Regions from separate parts of the Streptomyces sp. NPDC048612 genome, predicted to be linked through region 1. Evidence: predicted binding sites of a transcription regulator. Region 1 holds the regulator's gene; each other region holds the start of a gene.
What was found. The regulator HrcA, encoded in region 1, represses chaperone genes, less so after heat shock. The targets are predictions, from matches to a motif close to TTNGCACTCNGNNNNNCNGAGTGCNAA.
Positions count from the first base shown of each region.

Region 2: the regulator HrcA is predicted to act here: its motif matches at 1,835-1,861, upstream of ACGFN2_RS17685 (FmdB family zinc ribbon protein).
Region 3: the regulator HrcA is predicted to act here: its motif matches at 2,544-2,570, upstream of groL (chaperonin GroEL).
Region 4: the regulator HrcA is predicted to act here: its motif matches at 1,820-1,846, upstream of groES (co-chaperone GroES).

Region 1 covers NZ_JBICVV010000015.1:185,370-189,578, reverse strand. The annotation lists gene ACGFN2_RS23090 (nitronate monooxygenase) at 1-571, opposite strand, end outside; gene dnaJ (molecular chaperone DnaJ) at 668-1,804, opposite strand; gene hrcA (heat-inducible transcriptional repressor HrcA) at 1,805-2,821, opposite strand; gene ACGFN2_RS23075 (MBL fold metallo-hydrolase) at 3,016-3,750, shown strand; gene ACGFN2_RS23070 (DUF3097 domain-containing protein) at 3,779-4,209, shown strand, end outside.
Region 2 covers NZ_JBICVV010000010.1:137,404-141,612, forward strand. The annotation lists gene ACGFN2_RS17680 (S-methyl-5'-thioadenosine phosphorylase) at 534-1,367, opposite strand; gene ACGFN2_RS17685 (FmdB family zinc ribbon protein) at 1,482-1,823, opposite strand; gene ACGFN2_RS17690 (MFS transporter) at 1,936-3,237, opposite strand; gene ACGFN2_RS17695 (potassium/proton antiporter) at 3,553-4,209, opposite strand, start outside.
Region 3 covers NZ_JBICVV010000026.1:27,672-31,880, reverse strand. The annotation lists gene ACGFN2_RS30305 (hypothetical protein) at 247-558, shown strand; gene groL (chaperonin GroEL) at 753-2,378, opposite strand; gene ACGFN2_RS30295 (cold-shock protein) at 2,761-2,964, opposite strand; gene ACGFN2_RS30290 (MoaD/ThiS family protein) at 3,387-3,665, opposite strand; gene thrC (threonine synthase) at 3,743-4,209, opposite strand, start outside.
Region 4 covers NZ_JBICVV010000024.1:9,210-13,418, reverse strand. The annotation lists gene ACGFN2_RS28950 (FtsW/RodA/SpoVE family cell cycle protein) at 127-1,479, opposite strand; gene groES (co-chaperone GroES) at 1,992-2,300, shown strand; gene groL (chaperonin GroEL) at 2,436-4,058, shown strand; gene ACGFN2_RS28935 (hydroxyacid dehydrogenase) at 4,194-4,209, opposite strand, start outside.

The DNA.
Region 1 (4,209 bases):
CGTCCGCGTGCGGATCGTCCCGGTGGGTGCCCTGGTGGCCGCCGGCCTCCACGCCCTGCACACAGACCGCGTCGGCGCCCGACCACTGCGCGGCCTGCGCCTCGGCGGCGGTGGTGACCGTGACGACGGTGTACGTGCCGACCTTGGCGAACGCGTCGAGGACGGCGCGCGAGGGGCAGCCGAAGGTGAAGGACACCACCGGCACCGGGTCCTCCCGCAGTATCGCGAGCTTGGCCTCGTAGCCGTCGTCGATGGGCCCGTCGGTGTCGCCGAGCTCGGTCTCGTACCAGGTGGCCTCGCCGGCGAGCTGTTCGCGGTAGACCTCGACGACGGAGGCGTCGGCCAGGGAGGGCTGCGGCATGAAGAGATTGACGCCGAAGGGGCGGTCGGTCAGCGACCGCAGCTGTTTGATCTCCTGGTACATGCCGTCGGCGGTCTTGTAGCCGGCGGCGAGGAAGCCGAGACCGCCGGCGCCGCAGACGGCGGCGGCCAGCTCGGGTCCGGAGCCGCCTCCCGCCATCGGGGCCTGCACGATCGGGTAGCGGCAGAGATCGGTCAGCGCGGTGGGCATGAGCACATCGTGTCACGCCCGGCACGCCGCCCCGCACCGGGGCGGCGGCATCCGCGCGGGCCCGGGGAGGTACCGCCACCCCCGGGCCGACCTGGGCTATCGCCCGTTGAACGCGTCCTTCAGACGGGAGAACAACCCCTGCTGTCCCGGCTGGAACTGCCCCGTGGGCCGCTCCTCGCCGCGCAGCTTGGCCAGCCGCCGCAGCACCTCCTCCTGCTCGGCGTCGAGCTTGGAAGGCGTCTGCACCTCGACATGGACGATGAGGTCGCCCCGGCCGCCGCCGCGCAGATGGGTCACCCCGCGCTGGTGCAGCGGGATCGACTGGCCGGACTGGGTACCGGGCCGGACATCGATCTCCTCCACCCCGTCCAGCGTCTCCAGCGGACACTTCGTGCCCAGCGCTGCCGCCGTCATCGGGATGGTGACCGTGCAGTGCAGATCGTCGCCGCGGCGCTGGAACACCGAGTGCGCGACCTCGTGGATCTCCACGTAGAGGTCACCGGCGGGGCCGCCACCGGGGCCGACCTCGCCCTCGCCCGCGAGCTGGATGCGGGTGCCGTTGTCGACACCGGCCGGGATCTTGACGGTCAGGGTGCGGCGGGAGCGGATGCGCCCGTCGCCCGCGCACTCGTGGCACGGCGTCGGGACGACCGTGCCGAAGCCCTGGCACTGCGGGCACGGCCGCGAGGTCATGACCTGGCCGAGGAACGACCGGGTGACCTGCGAGACCTCACCGCGGCCGCGGCACATGTCGCAGGTCTGCGCCGAGGTGCCCGGCGCCGCGCCCTCGCCGCTGCACGTCGTACAGACGACGGCGGTGTCGACCTGGATGTCCTTGGTCGTGCCGAAGGCCGCCTCGTTCAGCTCGATGTCGAGCCGGATCATGGCGTCCTGGCCGCGGCGGGTGCGCGAGCGCGGCCCGCGCTGCGACGCGGTGCCGAAGAACGCGTCCATGATGTCGGAGAAGTTGCCGAAGCCCGCGCCGAAGCCGCCCGCGCCCTGGCCGCCGCCGGCCTGCGAGAGCGGGTCCCCGCCGAGGTCGTAGACCTGCTTCTTCTGCGGGTCCGACAGCACCTCGTAAGCGGCGTTGATCTCCTTGAACCGCTCCTGGGTCTTCGGGTCCGGGTTCACGTCCGGGTGCAGCTCACGCGCGAGCCGGCGGAAGGCCTTCTTGATCTGGTCCTGCGAGGCGTCGCGTCCGATGCCGAGGACCGAGTAGTAATCCGTGGCCACTTACGACTCCGCGAGGATTTGTCCGACGTAACGTGCCACTGCGCGTACCGCTCCCATCGTTCCGGGGTAGTCCATGCGGGTCGGTCCGACCACGCCGAGTTTGGCGACTGCCTCGTCGCCCGAACCGTAGCCGACCGTGACGACCGATGTGGACGCCAGGCCTTCGTGGGCATTCTCATGCCCGATGCGTACGGTCATGCCCGAGTCATTGGCTTCCCCGAGCAGCTTGAGCATCACCACATGCTCTTCCAGCGCCTCCAGCACCGGCCGGATGGTCAGCGGGAAATCATGCCCGAAGCGCGTGAGATTTGCGGTGCCGCCGATCATCAGCCGCTCTTCGGTCTCCTCCACCAGAGTCTCCAGCAACACCGACAGCACTGTCGAGACCGTGCCGCGGTCGTCCTGCTCGAAGGACTCCGGGAGATCCTGCACCAACCGCGGCACATCCGCGAACCGGCGCCCCACCACCCGGCTGTTGAGCCGGGCCCGCAGGTCCGCGAGGGAGGTCTCGCCGAACGGTGCCTGGCAGTCGATCAGCCGCTGCTCGACCCGCCCGGTGTCCGTGATCAGCACCAGCATCAGCCGGGCCGGGGCCAGCGCCAGCAGCTCGACGTGCCGGACCGTGGACCGGGTCAGGGACGGGTACTGCACGACCGCGACCTGCCGGGTCAGCTGCGCCAGCAGCCGGACCGTGCGGCCCACCACGTCGTCGAGGTCGACGGCGCCGTCCAGGAAGTTCTGGATCGCCCGCCGCTCCGGGCTGGACAGCGGCTTCACACCGGCCAGCTTGTCGACGAACAGGCGGTAGCCCTTGTCGGTGGGGATACGCCCGGCGCTGGTGTGCGGCTGGGCGATGAACCCCTCGTCCTCCAGGACCGCCATGTCGTTGCGGACGGTGGCCGGGGAGACACCGAGCTGATGGCGTTCGGTCAGGGCCTTGGAGCCGACCGGCTCCTCCGTCCCGACATAGTCCTGGACGATGGCGCGCAGCACCTCGAGCCTGCGTTCACTGAGCATCCCGCGCACCTCCAGTCCGGCCGTCCGCCGTCTCGACTCTCCTGGCACTCACACGGGCCGAGTGCCAGACCTTGAGCCAGTGTACGGCCGAGTAGCACGGACCCGGCAAGGGTGGCCGCACACAGCACCCGCCCGGTGACCGTGTTCGGGCGATCTGTCGGGCAACGCTATCGCGATGGCGCTAGCGTCTCGGTATGCGCACTGCTTGGGAAGAGGCCCGTTGGGAACAGCTCGGTGACGGTGTCGCCAGACGCCGGATGCCGGGCTGGGACGAGACGATCGGCGTGATCGCGGGGACCACCGGCGTCATGATCGTCGACACCGGCGCGACCCTGCGCGACGGTGCGGATCTGCGGCGGGCGATCCGCGGTGTGCTGGGCCGCGACGTGACGCATGTCGCGCTCACCCACCCCCACTTCGATCATGTCCTGGGCACCGCCGCCTTCGCGGGCGTCGAGGTCTTCGGCGCGGCCGGGCTGGGCGACCTGCTGCGCCGCGGCAAGGACGAGCTGCGGCACGACGCGATCCGGCACGGCGTCGACCGGGACGCCGCCGCCGAGGCCGCCGATCTGCTGGTCGCCCCGCACCACCACGTCCACGACCAGCTGACCGTCGAGCTCGGCGACCGGCAGGTGCTGCTCGCCAACGTCGGGCCGGGCCACTCCGCGCACGACCTGGCGGTCCTGGTGCCCGGCCGGGGCGGGTCCCCGGAGATCGTCTTCTGCGGCGACCTGGTCGAGGAGTCCGGCGAGCCCCAGGCAGGCCCGGACGCGCTGCCGCAGCGCTGGCCCGGCGCGCTGGACCGGCTGCTGTCCCTCGGCGGCGAGGACGCCCGGTACGTTCCCGGCCACGGCGCCGTGGTGGACGCCCGCTTCGTCCGCGCCCAACGGGACGCCCTCGCCGCCCGCTTCGGCGTCGCCCCCTCCTGATCCGCCCGCCACCCACAGACAGGCCCCCATGCAGAGCAAGCGCTACAGCCCCGACCTCACCCCGCCCTGGAAGAAGCAGCGCCCCGCGCCCGAGGTTCCCGCCGATCCCGATCTGGTCGTCGAAGAGGTCACCTCGGGCTTCTGTGGTGCGGTGATCCGCTGCGAGAAGACCGCGCAGGGTCCGACGGTCACCCTGGAGGACCGCTTCGGCAAGCACCGTGTCTTTCCCATGGAGCCGCGCGGCTTCCTCCTGGAGGGCAAGGTGGTCACCCTCGTACGCCCCCAGGGCACGCCGGCGCCGAGCCGCCCCGCACGCACGGCCTCGGGCTCCGTCGCCGTGCCCGGCGCCCGCGCGCGGGTCGCCCGCGCCGGGCGCATCTACGTGGAGGGCCGGCACGACGCCGAGCTGGTGGAGCGGGTGTGGGGCGACGACCTGCGCATCGAGGGCGTCGTCGTGGA
Region 2 (4,209 bases), on a different contig from region 1:
CCCTTGGCGCGCGGCGGGTGCCCCGCCCTGCGCGACAGTCTCACGGGGGCCGGGAACGGAGGCCACTTGATCTTGGAGCATGGTCACCGCCCTCCCGGCGCCGCCGACGACGGGCAGCCGGGCGCGGGAGCGTCTCGTACGGCCCCGTACGATGCCCCGCCGGCCAGTGCCGCGGCGGTCATCGCCAGCCCGGCCGCCAGTAAGCGCTGCCGCGCGCTCCGCCCCCATCGGTGCCTCCCGCCGCCGGCCCGCACCGGCGGGAAGTGCGGCACCTCACACGGCGGGGGAGCGGGGAGCGGCGGAGAGAGGGCATCGGGGCCGGTGAGGCTGGAGACGCCGGCGAGGGCGGGCGAAGAGGGAGCGGGCGAGGTACGGAGCATGGTGGTACCGCCTGTGAGGTGGTGAGGTCGGGTGAACCGCTGATCACCACCGTGCCGCACGGCCCCGTCCGCCCGCTCCGGGCTGTGGACGACCACGTCGCTGTGGACAACTCGGCCACCCGGGAGGGGGAGGCCGAGCGTCCCGCGGCGGCGTTACGGCAGTTCGATGCCCAGGTCCCAGCCGGCGTGGGCGCCGGTGCACAGGCAGTCGCGGGCCGCGTTGTCGGGGAGGGCGGCGACCGCGTCGAAGAGGACCTCGCGCAGCCGGCCGACGTTCTCGGCGAAGACCCGGAAGACCTCCTCGTGGGAGACGCCCTCGCCGGTCTCGGTGCCCGCGTCCAGGTCGGTGACGAGGGACAACGAGGTGTAGCAGAGGCCCAGTTCGCGGGCCAGGACCGCCTCGGGGTGGCCGGTCATGCCGACCACCGACCAGCCCTGGGCGGCGTGCCAGCGCGATTCGGCGCGGGTCGAGAAGCGGGGGCCCTCGATGACGACGAGGGTGCCGCCGTCCACCGGCTCCCAGTCCCGGCCGCGGGCCGCCGAGAGGGCGGCGCGGCGACCGGTGGGGCAGTAGGGGTCGGCGAAGGTCAGATGGACGACGTTGGGGACGCTGCCGTCGGGCAGGGGCTCGCCGTCGAAGTAGGTCTGGGTGCGGGCCTTGGTGCGGTCGACGAGCTGGTCGGGGACCAGGAGCGTGCCGGGGCCGTATTCGGGGCGCAGCCCGCCGACCGCACACGGGCCGAGGACCTGGCGCACGCCGAGTGAGCGCAGTGCCCACAGGTTGGCGCGGTAATTGATGCGGTGCGGCGGGAGATGGTGGTCGCGGCCGTGCCGGGGCAGGAACGCGACCTGGCGGCCGGCGACCTCCCCCGTGAACAGGGAGTCGCTCGGGCGCCCGTACGGGGTGTCCACTGTGATCTCGGTCACGTCGTCGAGGAACGAGTAGAAGCCCGATCCGCCGATAACGCCAATCTCCGCGTCAGCCATGCCGGTCACACTATCGGGGCGCGGCAACGGGGGAGAGTGGCTGACGGAGACGGAAGAAAACCGCAAGGCAACGGGCCCCGCCGTCGGTGACGGCGGGGCCCGGAGAAGCGCGGGTCAGGCGGCGGAGCTGCTGCCCGAGGACGAAGCGGCGGCCGGGGAGGCGGACTTGCTGTCCGAGCTGCCGGACGAGGAGCTCGACGTGTCCGAAGAGCCGGACGAGTCCGAGGAGGACGTGCCCGAGGTGCTGGAGCTCTTCGCGGGGCTGCTGCTGGACGACGAGCCGCGGCTGTCGTTGCGGTAGAAGCCGGAGCCCTTGAAGACGATGCCGACCGCGGAGAACACCTTCTTGAGGCGTCCGTTGCAGCTGGGGCACTCCGTGAGCGCGTCGTCGGTGAACTTCTGCACCGCCTCGAGGCCCTCGCCGCACTCGGTGCACTGGTACTGGTAGGTCGGCACTTGACTTCCTCCTGGCACTCTCACTCGATGAGTGCTAACGACGCTCCATATTGCAGTATTCCCGCCCGCCAGTCCACCGTGACCGGCGGACGGTGACCGACCCCACGCTCGGTCAGGCGCGCGCCAGCTCCCGTTCCCGGTCGTCGGAAACGGCCGGGACCCGGGCGTCGGCGCCCTGCGAGGCGACGGGGGAGGCCGCCGCCGGGGTGCGCGGCAGCAGGTGGGCGCGGAGCGCCAGCAGCACCACCAGGGCCAGCGCCGTACCGGCCAGCGGCACCAGGAACCCGGTGCTCGGCCCGAAGCGGTCCGCCAGCTGGCCGGCCGAGGTCGCCGCGGCCGCCTGGCCCAGCGCGACCGCGCCGGTCAGCCAGGTGAAGGCCTCGGTGCGGGCGGCGGCCGGCACCAGCGACTCCACCAGCGTGTAGCCGGTGATCAGGGCCGGGGCGATGCACAGGCCGACGACCAGGCCGACGGCGCCCAGCAGCGGCACCGCGGTGACCGCCCACAGCGGGACGGTGGCCAGCGCCAGCAGCCCGTAGGCCACCAGCAGACGGCGCCGCGGGCCCACCTTCCAGGCGAGGGCGCCGCAGACGATCCCGGCGAGCATGTTGCCGCCCGCGAAGATCCCGTAGAGCACGCCGTTGATGCCGGGCTGCCCGATGTGCTCGGTGAACGCCGTCAGCGAGACCTGCATACCGCCGAAGACCGAGCCGATGCCCAGGAAGGCCACGATCAGCACGCGGACACCGGGGACCGACAGCGCCGAGACGCGCGCCGGTTCGCCGGTCCGCGCCCGGTGCACGGCCGGCTGGCTGCGCCGCTGCGCGGCGAACAGCAGCCCGCCGGCCAGCGTCAGCGCGGCCTCGGCGACCAGCCCGGCCGCCGGGTGGACCCCGGTGCACAGCGCGGTCGCCAGCACCGGGCCGACCACGAAGGTGAACTCGTCCGTCACCGACTCGAAGGCGGCGGCCGTCGGCATCAGCGGGCTGCCGCCCAGCCGGGCCGCCCAGCGGGCCCGCACCATCGGGCCGACCTGCGGAGTCGAGGCGCCCGTGGGGACCGCCACCGCCAGCAGCGTCCACAGGGGGGCGTGGGCGAGGGCCAGGGTGATCAGCGCCGCGACGCCGGCGACATGCGCCAGGACGCCGGGGATCAGCACCGCGCGCTGCCCGAAGCGGTCGGCGAGCTTGCCGCTCTGCGGGGCGAACAGGGCCATCGATACACCGGTGGTGGCGGACACCGCGCCCGCGGTGCCGTACGAGCCGGTGGTGGACTGGACGAGCAGCACGATGCCGATCGTCAGCATGGCGAAGGGCTGCCGGGCCAGAAAGCCGGGCAGCAGGAATGTCCATGCACCAGGGGTGCGGAGGAGTGGTCCGTATCCGGTACGGGTGTCCTTGACCGCGGATGCCACGGCCGGGCCTTTCTGCCGCCTGGTAGCGCCACCCGCGAGGTCCTCACGGGTACGCGCCGAGAGCTGTCCTCTCGCGCAGGACCGAGTGATACCGCGTGGTCCGCACCAAAGAGGTGGCTGCATGGGGCAGGGGGACCGCGGCCGCCGAGCGGTCGCGCCAGCTCTGCATCAGGCAGAGTTGGTTCGTCGATGTGCCTCTTCATGCTACAGGCCGCAGCGCGTGAAGCCCTGGGATAGGCCAGGGCTTCACACGGAATTCCTTGGTATCCGTGGAGAGATGCGGCACATTTCCGTATCTCCCGCTGCGGCGCGGGGTCAGTGGCGGCTGTGGCCCCGCCCCGAGGGGCCGCCGGTCCCCAGCCAGCCGGCCAGCTTGCCGCCCTGGGAGACCGCCTGCAGCCGCCGCTCCGCCGCGTCGCGCACCGGATCGGTCGCGACCACCAGCAGCTCGTCGCCGCGCCGCAGCACCGTCGACGGCGAGGGCACGAAGCTGGAGCCGTCCCGGACGATGAGGGTGACGGCCGCGCCCGCGGGCATCCGCAGCTCCCCGACCTCGACGCCGTGCATACGGGACGCCGGGCCGATCGAGGTGGACAGCAGATGGCCGCGCAGCCGCTCCAGGGGCGCCGACTCGATGCCCAGGTCGGCGGCCTCCTTGCCGTCGCCCAGCCGCAGCCGCCGGGCCAGCCAGGGCAGGGTCGGCCCCTGGACCAGGGTGTAGACCACGACCAGCACGAAGACGATGTTGAAGACCCGCTCGCTGCCCGGCACGTCGCCCACCATCGGGATGGTGGCCAGCACAATCGGCACCGCACCGCGCAGTCCGGCCCACGACAGCAGGGCCTTCTCCTGCCAGGGCACCCGGAACGGCAGCAGCGCCACGAACACGGACGTCGGCCGGGCCACCAGCGTCAGGATCATGCCGATCACCAGCGCCGGGACGATGTCGTCGATCAGGTTGTGCGGGGTCAC
Region 3 (4,209 bases), on a different contig from region 1:
CGGAACCGCAAAAGTTGAAATGTGTGCAGCCCCTGCGCGAGCTCCTCCACGCACCCGGCACGCAAACGCCTCCGGGCAGCCCTGTCCCCACCGGTCCGGAAAGGCCTGCCGAAGCATCACGCGACACGGGCACAGCCGCTCGAATCCAGCCCCCGAAATGCATTTCACGAGCCGGCCCGGCCGGTGGCGAGGGAGGGACGCATTCATGGCCCGTCGCGCACAAACTGCCCGCAGTAAGGTCGGCGCATGTGGATTCGATTACGCCGCCCGTGGCGCGGCAGGCTGATCGTGGTGGGCAGCGCCCTGGTGCTCGCCGTCGGCGGAGCCGCGCTGCTGCTGGCAAGCGAGGCGCCACCACCTCCGTACGTACCGCCGCAGCGGTCCGGGGCGCACATCAATGAAGTGGTCCTCTACGCCTACGAGAGCACCCTGCACGTGGACCCCGATCCCCCGCCGGGACCGGGCACCGTCATCGGCGCCGTCCTGCTGGCGGTGAGCGGGGGCCTGTGCGCCGGGAGCTGTCTCATCCGCCGCAAGCGCGCAACACCGCGCACCTGACCGCCGAGACCGGCCGAGTTCACCGAGACCGCCACCACCGCCTCACAACAGCGCCAACCGCCGCCCGCCGGAGCCGTATCGCCCGCCCGCAAAAACGCCGCCGGGGCGGCACCCCCCCCCTGAAGGAGGGTGCCGCCCCGGCGAACGTGTGGACGTGTTGATCCGGGAGGATCAGCGTTCCGATCCGCGCGGGATCAGAAGTCCATGTCACCGCCCGGCATACCGCCCGGAGCGCCCGCCGGGGCGGCCTTCTCCGGCTTGTCGGCGATGACGGCCTCGGTGGTGAGGAAGAGCGCCGCGATGGAGGCGGCGTTCTGCAGCGCGGAGCGCGTCACCTTGGCCGGGTCGATGATGCCCTCGGCGATCATGTCGACGTACTCGCCGGTCGCGGCGTTCAGACCGTGGCCGACGGCCAGGTTGCGCACCTTCTCCACCACGACGCCGCCCTCAAGGCCGCCGTTGACGGAGATCTGCTTGAGCGGGGCCTCCAGGGCGAGCTTCACGGCGTTGGCGCCGGTCGCCTCGTCACCCTCGAGCTCCAGCTTCTCGAAGACCTGGGAGGCCTGGAGCAGGGCGACGCCACCGCCGGCGACGATGCCCTCCTCGACGGCCGCCTTCGCGTTGCGAACGGCGTCCTCGATGCGGTGCTTGCGCTCCTTGAGCTCGACCTCGGTGGCGGCACCGGCCTTGATGACGGCCACGCCGCCGGCCAGCTTCGCCAGACGCTCCTGGAGCTTCTCGCGGTCGTAGTCCGAGTCGCTGTTCTCGATCTCGGCGCGGATCTGGTTGACGCGGCCCTGGACCTGGTCGCTGTCACCGGCACCGTCGACGATGGTGGTCTCGTCCTTGGTGATGACGACCTTGCGGGCGCGGCCGAGCAGTTCGAGACCGGCGTTCTCCAGCTTGAGGCCGACCTCCTCGGAGATGACGGTGCCACCGGTGAGGATGGCGATGTCGCCGAGCATGGCCTTGCGGCGGTCACCGAAGCCCGGGGCCTTGACGGCGACGGACTTGAAGGTGCCACGGATCTTGTTGACGACCAGGGTCGACAGGGCCTCGCCCTCGACGTCCTCGGCGATGATCAGCAGCGGCTTGCCGGACTGCATGACCTTCTCCAGGAGCGGCAGCAGGTCCTTCACACTGCCGATCTTGGAGTTGACGATGAGGATGTACGGGTCGTCGAGCGCGGCTTCCATGCGCTCCATGTCGGTCGCGAAGTACGCCGAGATGTAGCCCTTGTCGAAGCGCATACCCTCGGTGAGTTCCAGCTCCAGACCGAAGGTCTGGGACTCCTCGACGGTGATGACGCCTTCCTTGCCGACCTTGTCCATGGCCTCGGCGATCAGCTCGCCGATCTGGGTGTCGGCGGCGGAGATGGAGGCGGTCGAAGCGATCTGCTCCTTGGTCTCCACGTCCTTGGCCTGCTCCAGCAGGGCGGCGGAGACGGCCTCGACGGCGCGCTCGATACCGCGCTTGAGGGCCATCGGGTTGGCGCCGGCGGCGACGTTGCGCAGGCCCTCGCGGACCAGGGCCTGGGCCAGGACGGTCGCGGTCGTCGTGCCGTCACCGGCGACGTCGTCCGTCTTCTTCGCGACCTCCTTGACCAGCTCGGCGCCGATCTTCTCGTACGGGTCCTCGAGCTCGATCTCCTTGGCGATGGACACACCATCGTTGGTGATCGTGGGGGCGCCCCACTTCTTCTCGAGGACGACGTTGCGGCCCTTGGGGCCGAGGGTGACCTTGACGGCGTCGGCGAGCTGGTTCATCCCGCGCTCGAGACCGCGCCGTGCCTCCTCGTCGAACGCGATGATCTTGGCCATGTGAAGTGGTCCTCCCGGACTAATGGGGTCTCCCCTGCTCGAACGCAGTTGAGAGCTTGGGGAAGGATTTCTCCGGACCGCGCTGGCGCCCGCGACGGACGACCTGCAAGCCTGTGTGGTTCCTTGCCCCACGCGGCCTGCGGGCCTCACCGACCCGGTCCTTCTTTGTCACTCTCACTGGGAGAGTGCTAACGCCAATGATTAGCACTCGCACCCGTCGAGTGCAAGGCGGCTTCGAAGAAGACACCCGCGGGTTGGCGGCCGGGGGGACGCGCGAGCCGGGCACCCAGGGGCGAGGGAGCCCCGCCCGCCCGGTGAACAGCCGAAGGCCCGTACCCCCTCAGGGGTACGGGCCTTCGTCACGCAGTTGTCGGTCGGCGCCTCAGCCGGCCACCCGGACCATGTCCGCCTGCGGCCCCTTCTGGCCCTGCGAGATCTCGAACTCGACCCGCTGACCCTCCTCAAGGGTGCGGTAACCGTCCATCTGGATCGCGCTGTAGTGGACGAAAACATCCGCACCACCGTCGACCGCGATGAAGCCGTACCCCTTCTCCGCGTTGAACCACTTGACGGTGCCCTGAGCCATGCCTAACTCCCCTATTACTGGCCCTTGCGCAGGACCGCACTCCGCGGACCCGGGTCAGACCTCACCCCGCGAAGGCCCGTGGGGTGTGCGCCGGAACGCGTCGACCGCCGCTGAATGTATCTGCACAGATGCCCAGAGCAACAGGTCAATCGGACGAGAATTCTGGAGGCCGAGAATCGGCAATATGCGCCTAAGTCCTGGTTCTCCAGGGCAAGTCGGGCCGGGCATAGCGCACCTAGGCGACAAATACCGCCCACACTTTGGCCACAACTGATCACGAACACATATGCGTTCGGCATGCGCGCGGTGATATCCCGAGGGGGATCACCCCAATGGTATCTCCTTTCACAACACGGAATTGCCCCGTCCGCTTTCTGGCGGACGGGGCAATTCCGGTCATGCAGGAGAAGAGTTGGCGCAAATCAGCACCCGCCGGCCACCGCCGGGATGATGGAGATGCCCGCACCGTCCGGGGTGGGCGTCTCCAGGCCCTGCTCGAAGCGCACATCGTCGTCGTTGACGTACACGTTCACGAAGCGGCGCAGCTTCCCGGCGTCGTCCAGCACACGGGCCGCGATGCCCTGGTGGTTCTGCTCCAGGTCGGCGATCACCTCGGAGAGGGTCGCGCCCTCGGCGGGGACCTCGGCCTGGCCGCCGGTGTACGTGCGGAGGATGGTGGGGATGCGGACCTTGACGCTCATGGTTCTGCCTTCCAGGGGTACGGAGTACGAGTTCGGGGGCTGGGGCGCGGCCTCGTCCGCCGGACGGGCCGTCGGCCTCAGCCGGCCAGGCCGGCCGCGCGGAACGCGTCCAGGTCCGGACGGATCGTGGCCGTGGGACCGGACGTCGGGGCGACCGCGTCGAGGGTCTTGAGGCCGTCACCGGTGTTCAGGACGACGGTGGTCAGGGACGGGTCGAGCACGCCGTCCTCGATCAGCTTCTTGGTCACGCCGACGGTCACCCCGCCCGCGGTCTCCGCGAAGATCCCTTCCGTCCTGGCCAGCAGCTTGATCGCGTCCACGACCTGCGCGTCGTCGACGTCCTCCACGGCTCCGCCCGTACGGCGCGCGATGTCGAGGACGTACGGGCCGTCGGCCGGGTTGCCGATCGCCAGCGACTTGGCGATGGTGTTCGGCTTCTGCGGGCGCACGACGTCCTGGCCGGCCTTGAAGGCCGCGGACACCGGCGAGCAGCCCTCCGCCTGGGCACCGAAGATCTTGTACGGCTTGTCCTCGACCAGGCCGA
Region 4 (4,209 bases), on a different contig from region 1:
AGCGGACCCGCCCGCCGCAGGCGCAACGGCGGGGAAGCGCAAACATCACCCGATGCCACGCCCCGCGCAGCGGACCCGAAACGACGCGAGCCACCACGGCGGGAAAGCCGAAAACGTGGGAAGCCCTCACACCGGCTCGCGCCGCCGCTGCGCGTGATCGCTGATCCGCAGGAGCAGGGCCACCATGACCCAATTGGCGACCAACGAGGAGCCCCCCTTGGCGAGGAACGGGAGCGCCTTGCCGGTGAGGGGGATGAGGCCGGTGACGCCGCCGGAGACGACGAAGACCTGGAGCAGCAGCGCACCGGAGAGACCGACCGCGAGCAGCTTGCCGAAGGGGTCGCGGGCGCTCAGCCCGACCCGCAGGCCGCGCTGGGCCAGCAGGACGTAGAGCATGATCACGGCCATCACCCCGGCCAGCCCCAACTCCTCGCCGACGGTGGTGAGGATGAAGTCGCTGTTGCCGGCGAAGCCGATCAGCTCGGGGTGGCCCTGGCCCAGGCCGCTGCCGCTGATGCCCCCGCTGCCGAAGCTGAGCAGCGCCTGGGCGAGCTGGTCGGACATGTGCTCCGCCTGGCCGGCCCTGGTGAACGCCCGCATGGGGTCCAGCCAGGCGGTGACCCGGCCGTGGACATGGGGTTCGAGGGAGCCGACGACGGCCGCGCCGACCGTGGCCATCAGCAGACCGCAGACCACCCAGCTGGTGCGGTCGGTGGCCATGTAGAGCATGATCACGAAGACGCCGAAGAAGATCAGCGAGGTGCCCAGGTCCCGTTCGAAGATCAGCACCAGCAGGCTGATCGCCCAGATCGTGAAGATCGGCGCGAGTTGGCGCCCCGGGGGCAGCTGCATGCCCAGGACGCGGCGGCCGGCCAGCGCCAGCGCGTCGCGGTTGACGGTGAGGTAGCCGGCGAAGAACACCGAGATCATGATCTTCACGAACTCGCCGGGCTGCAGCGACAGCGGCCCCAGCAGAATCCACCGCTTGGCGCCGTACATGTCGGCGCCGAAGAAGGCCGGCGCCATCAGCAGTACGAGCGCGATCACCATCGTCAGATAGATGTAGCGCTGCAGGATGCGGTGGTCGCGCAGTACCAGCAGGATGACGACGCAGACCGCCACCCCGATCGCGGTCCACACCAGCTGGCCGTCGGCCGCCGCGGCGATCTTCAGCCGTGGCGACTTCGCGTAGGTGAGGTCCAGGCGGTGCAGCAGTACCAGGCCTATTCCGGACAGCAGGGTCGCCAGCGGCAGGATCAGCGGATCGGCGCGGGGCGCGAACCGGCGCAGGACCAGATGCGGGACCAGCGCCATGAGGGCCATGCCGGCGGCGAAGCCGGCCAGTCCGGCGGACAGCCGGCCCTCCATCGACAGGCCGGTGTAGGCGTGGCCGAAGACCGCGATCAGGACGACGAGGGCGAGCAGCCGTGCCTCGGTCCTCCGCCGGTCCGGCGCCTGGGCCAGCGCCTCGAACGTCATGGTGCGTTCGACATCGCTCTCCGGGACCCTGGCCCTCCGGGGAACTCTGGTCGTGGGACGCACGGGTTTTCCTCCGCCATCGGTCGTCGAGGCCGCCGGCCGGCCGGGAACGGGCCCGGTTCGTCCGCCCGGCAGTCGGGGAGGTAGACGAGGCAGCCGGTGGCCTGGTTGCGAGAGCAGGGGGAGGTATGTCCGATGCGCCGGGAATCTTCCCGATAGTTGTCTCGTAACCCGCCCCGCCCCCGCTGTAGATGGCCATGATCGCCGAATGTGGGCGGGCCGGGAAACCGCGGCTCCTCCCGGCCGGTCAACCGGCGGCGGACGAAGACTCCCCGCCGCGCTGGCACTCCGCTTGACCGAGTGCTAACCGCGTCATAGTCTCGGCGTTGGCACTCTCCAGTGGGGAGTGCCAACACAGCGACGGGCAGGTCCGGCACCCGCGACGACGGATCGACCTGGTCGCCACCTCAGACAGTTAACCCCGTGAGATCTCCGAAGGGGGAGGTCGGATCGTGACGACCACCAGCTCCAAGGTTGCCATCAAGCCGCTTGAGGACCGCATTGTGGTCCAGCCGCTCGACGCCGAGCAGACCACGGCTTCGGGCCTGGTCATTCCGGACACCGCCAAGGAGAAGCCCCAGGAGGGCGTTGTCCTGGCCGTGGGCCCGGGCCGGGTCGAGGACGGCAAGCGCGTCGAGCTCGACGTGAAGGTCGGCGACGTCGTGCTCTACAGCAAGTACGGCGGCACCGAGGTGAAGTACAACAACGAGGACTACCTCGTTCTCTCGGCTCGCGACGTGCTCGCGATCGTCGAGAAGTAAGTCACCCGGTTTTGCCGTGATCTGCGCCCCTGGTTTCCCGCGTCTAAACAACCGGGGCAGGGGCGCAGTCCGTTTGAGCGACAGCGGTCCCCACGTCGTGGCCGAGGATCGCATTGAGAGGACTTGAAGCAACCCATGGCGAAGATCCTGAAGTTCGACGAGGACGCCCGTCGCGCCCTTGAGCGCGGCGTCAACAAGCTTGCCGACACGGTCAAGGTGACCATCGGCCCCAAGGGCCGCAACGTCGTCATCGACAAGAAGTTCGGCGCGCCGACCATCACCAACGACGGCGTCACCATCGCCCGTGAGGTCGAGGTCGACGACCCGTACGAGAACCTCGGCGCCCAGCTCGTCAAGGAGGTGGCGACCAAGACCAACGACATCGCGGGTGACGGCACCACCACCGCCACCGTGCTGGCCCAGGCGCTGGTCCGCGAGGGCCTGCGCAACGTCGCCGCCGGCGCCTCCCCCGCCGCCCTGAAGAAGGGCATCGACGCCGCCGTCAAGGCCGTGTCCGAGGAGCTCCTCGCGACCGCCCGTCCGATCGACGACAAGACCGACATCGCCGCCGTGGCCGGTCTGTCCGCGCAGGACAAGCAGGTCGGCGAGCTGATCGCCGAGGCCATGGACAAGGTCGGCAAGGACGGTGTCATCACCGTCGAGGAGTCCAACACCTTCGGTCTGGAGCTGGACTTCACCGAGGGCATGGCCTTCGACAAGGGCTACCTGTCGCCGTACATGGTCACCGACCAGGAGCGTATGGAGGCCGTCCTCGAGGACCCGTACATCCTGATCCACCAGGGCAAGATCGGCTCGATCCAGGACCTGCTGCCGCTGCTGGAGAAGGTCATCCAGGCCGGCTCCTCCAAGCCGCTGCTGATCATCGCCGAGGACGTCGAGGGCGAGGCCCTGTCGACCCTGGTCGTGAACAAGATCCGTGGCACCTTCAACGCCGTGGCCGTCAAGGCCCCCGGCTTCGGTGACCGCCGCAAGGCGATGCTCGGCGACATGGCCACCCTCACCGGTGCCACCGTCATCGCCGAGGAGGTCGGCCTCAAGCTCGACCAGGCCGGTCTGGACGTGCTCGGCACCGCCCGCCGGGTCACCGTCACCAAGGACGACACCACCATCGTCGACGGTGGCGGCAAGGCCGAGGACGTGGCCGGCCGCGTGGCCCAGATCAAGGCCGAGATCGAGTCCACCGACTCGGACTGGGACCGCGAGAAGCTTCAGGAGCGCCTCGCCAAGCTCGCCGGTGGCGTCTGCGTCATCCGCGTGGGTGCGGCCACCGAGGTCGAGCTCAAGGAGAAGAAGCACCGTCTGGAGGACGCCATCTCCGCGACCCGCGCCGCGGTCGAGGAGGGCATCGTCTCCGGTGGTGGCTCCGCTCTGGTCCACGCCGGCAAGGTGCTGGAGGGCTCCCTCGGCAAGGAGGGCGACGAGGCCACCGGTGTCGCCGTCGTCCGCCGCGCCGTCGTCGAGCCGCTGCGCTGGATCGCGGAGAACGCCGGCCTTGAGGGCTACGTCATCACCGCGAAGGTCGCCGAGCAGGACAAGGGCAACGGCTTCAACGCCGCCACCGGCGAGTACGGCGACCTGGTCAAGGCCGGCGTCATCGACCCGGTCAAGGTCACCCGCTCCGCGCTGGAGAACGCCGCGTCGATCGCCTCGCTGCTGCTGACGACCGAGACCCTGGTCGTCGAGAAGCCCGCCGAGGAGGAGCCGGAGGCCGGTCACGGTCACGGCCACGCGCACTGACCTGAGCCGTCGGCTCGGCTGACGCGCCGCGTCGGTCTGCTTCACCCAGGACCCGGGTCCCGCTGCGGCGGGACCCGGGTCCTCGGGTTTTCCGGCGGGGCCGGGCGCCCGGGTTCCCCGCCGGAAGGGCGCGGTTCACGCCGAGTGGTGC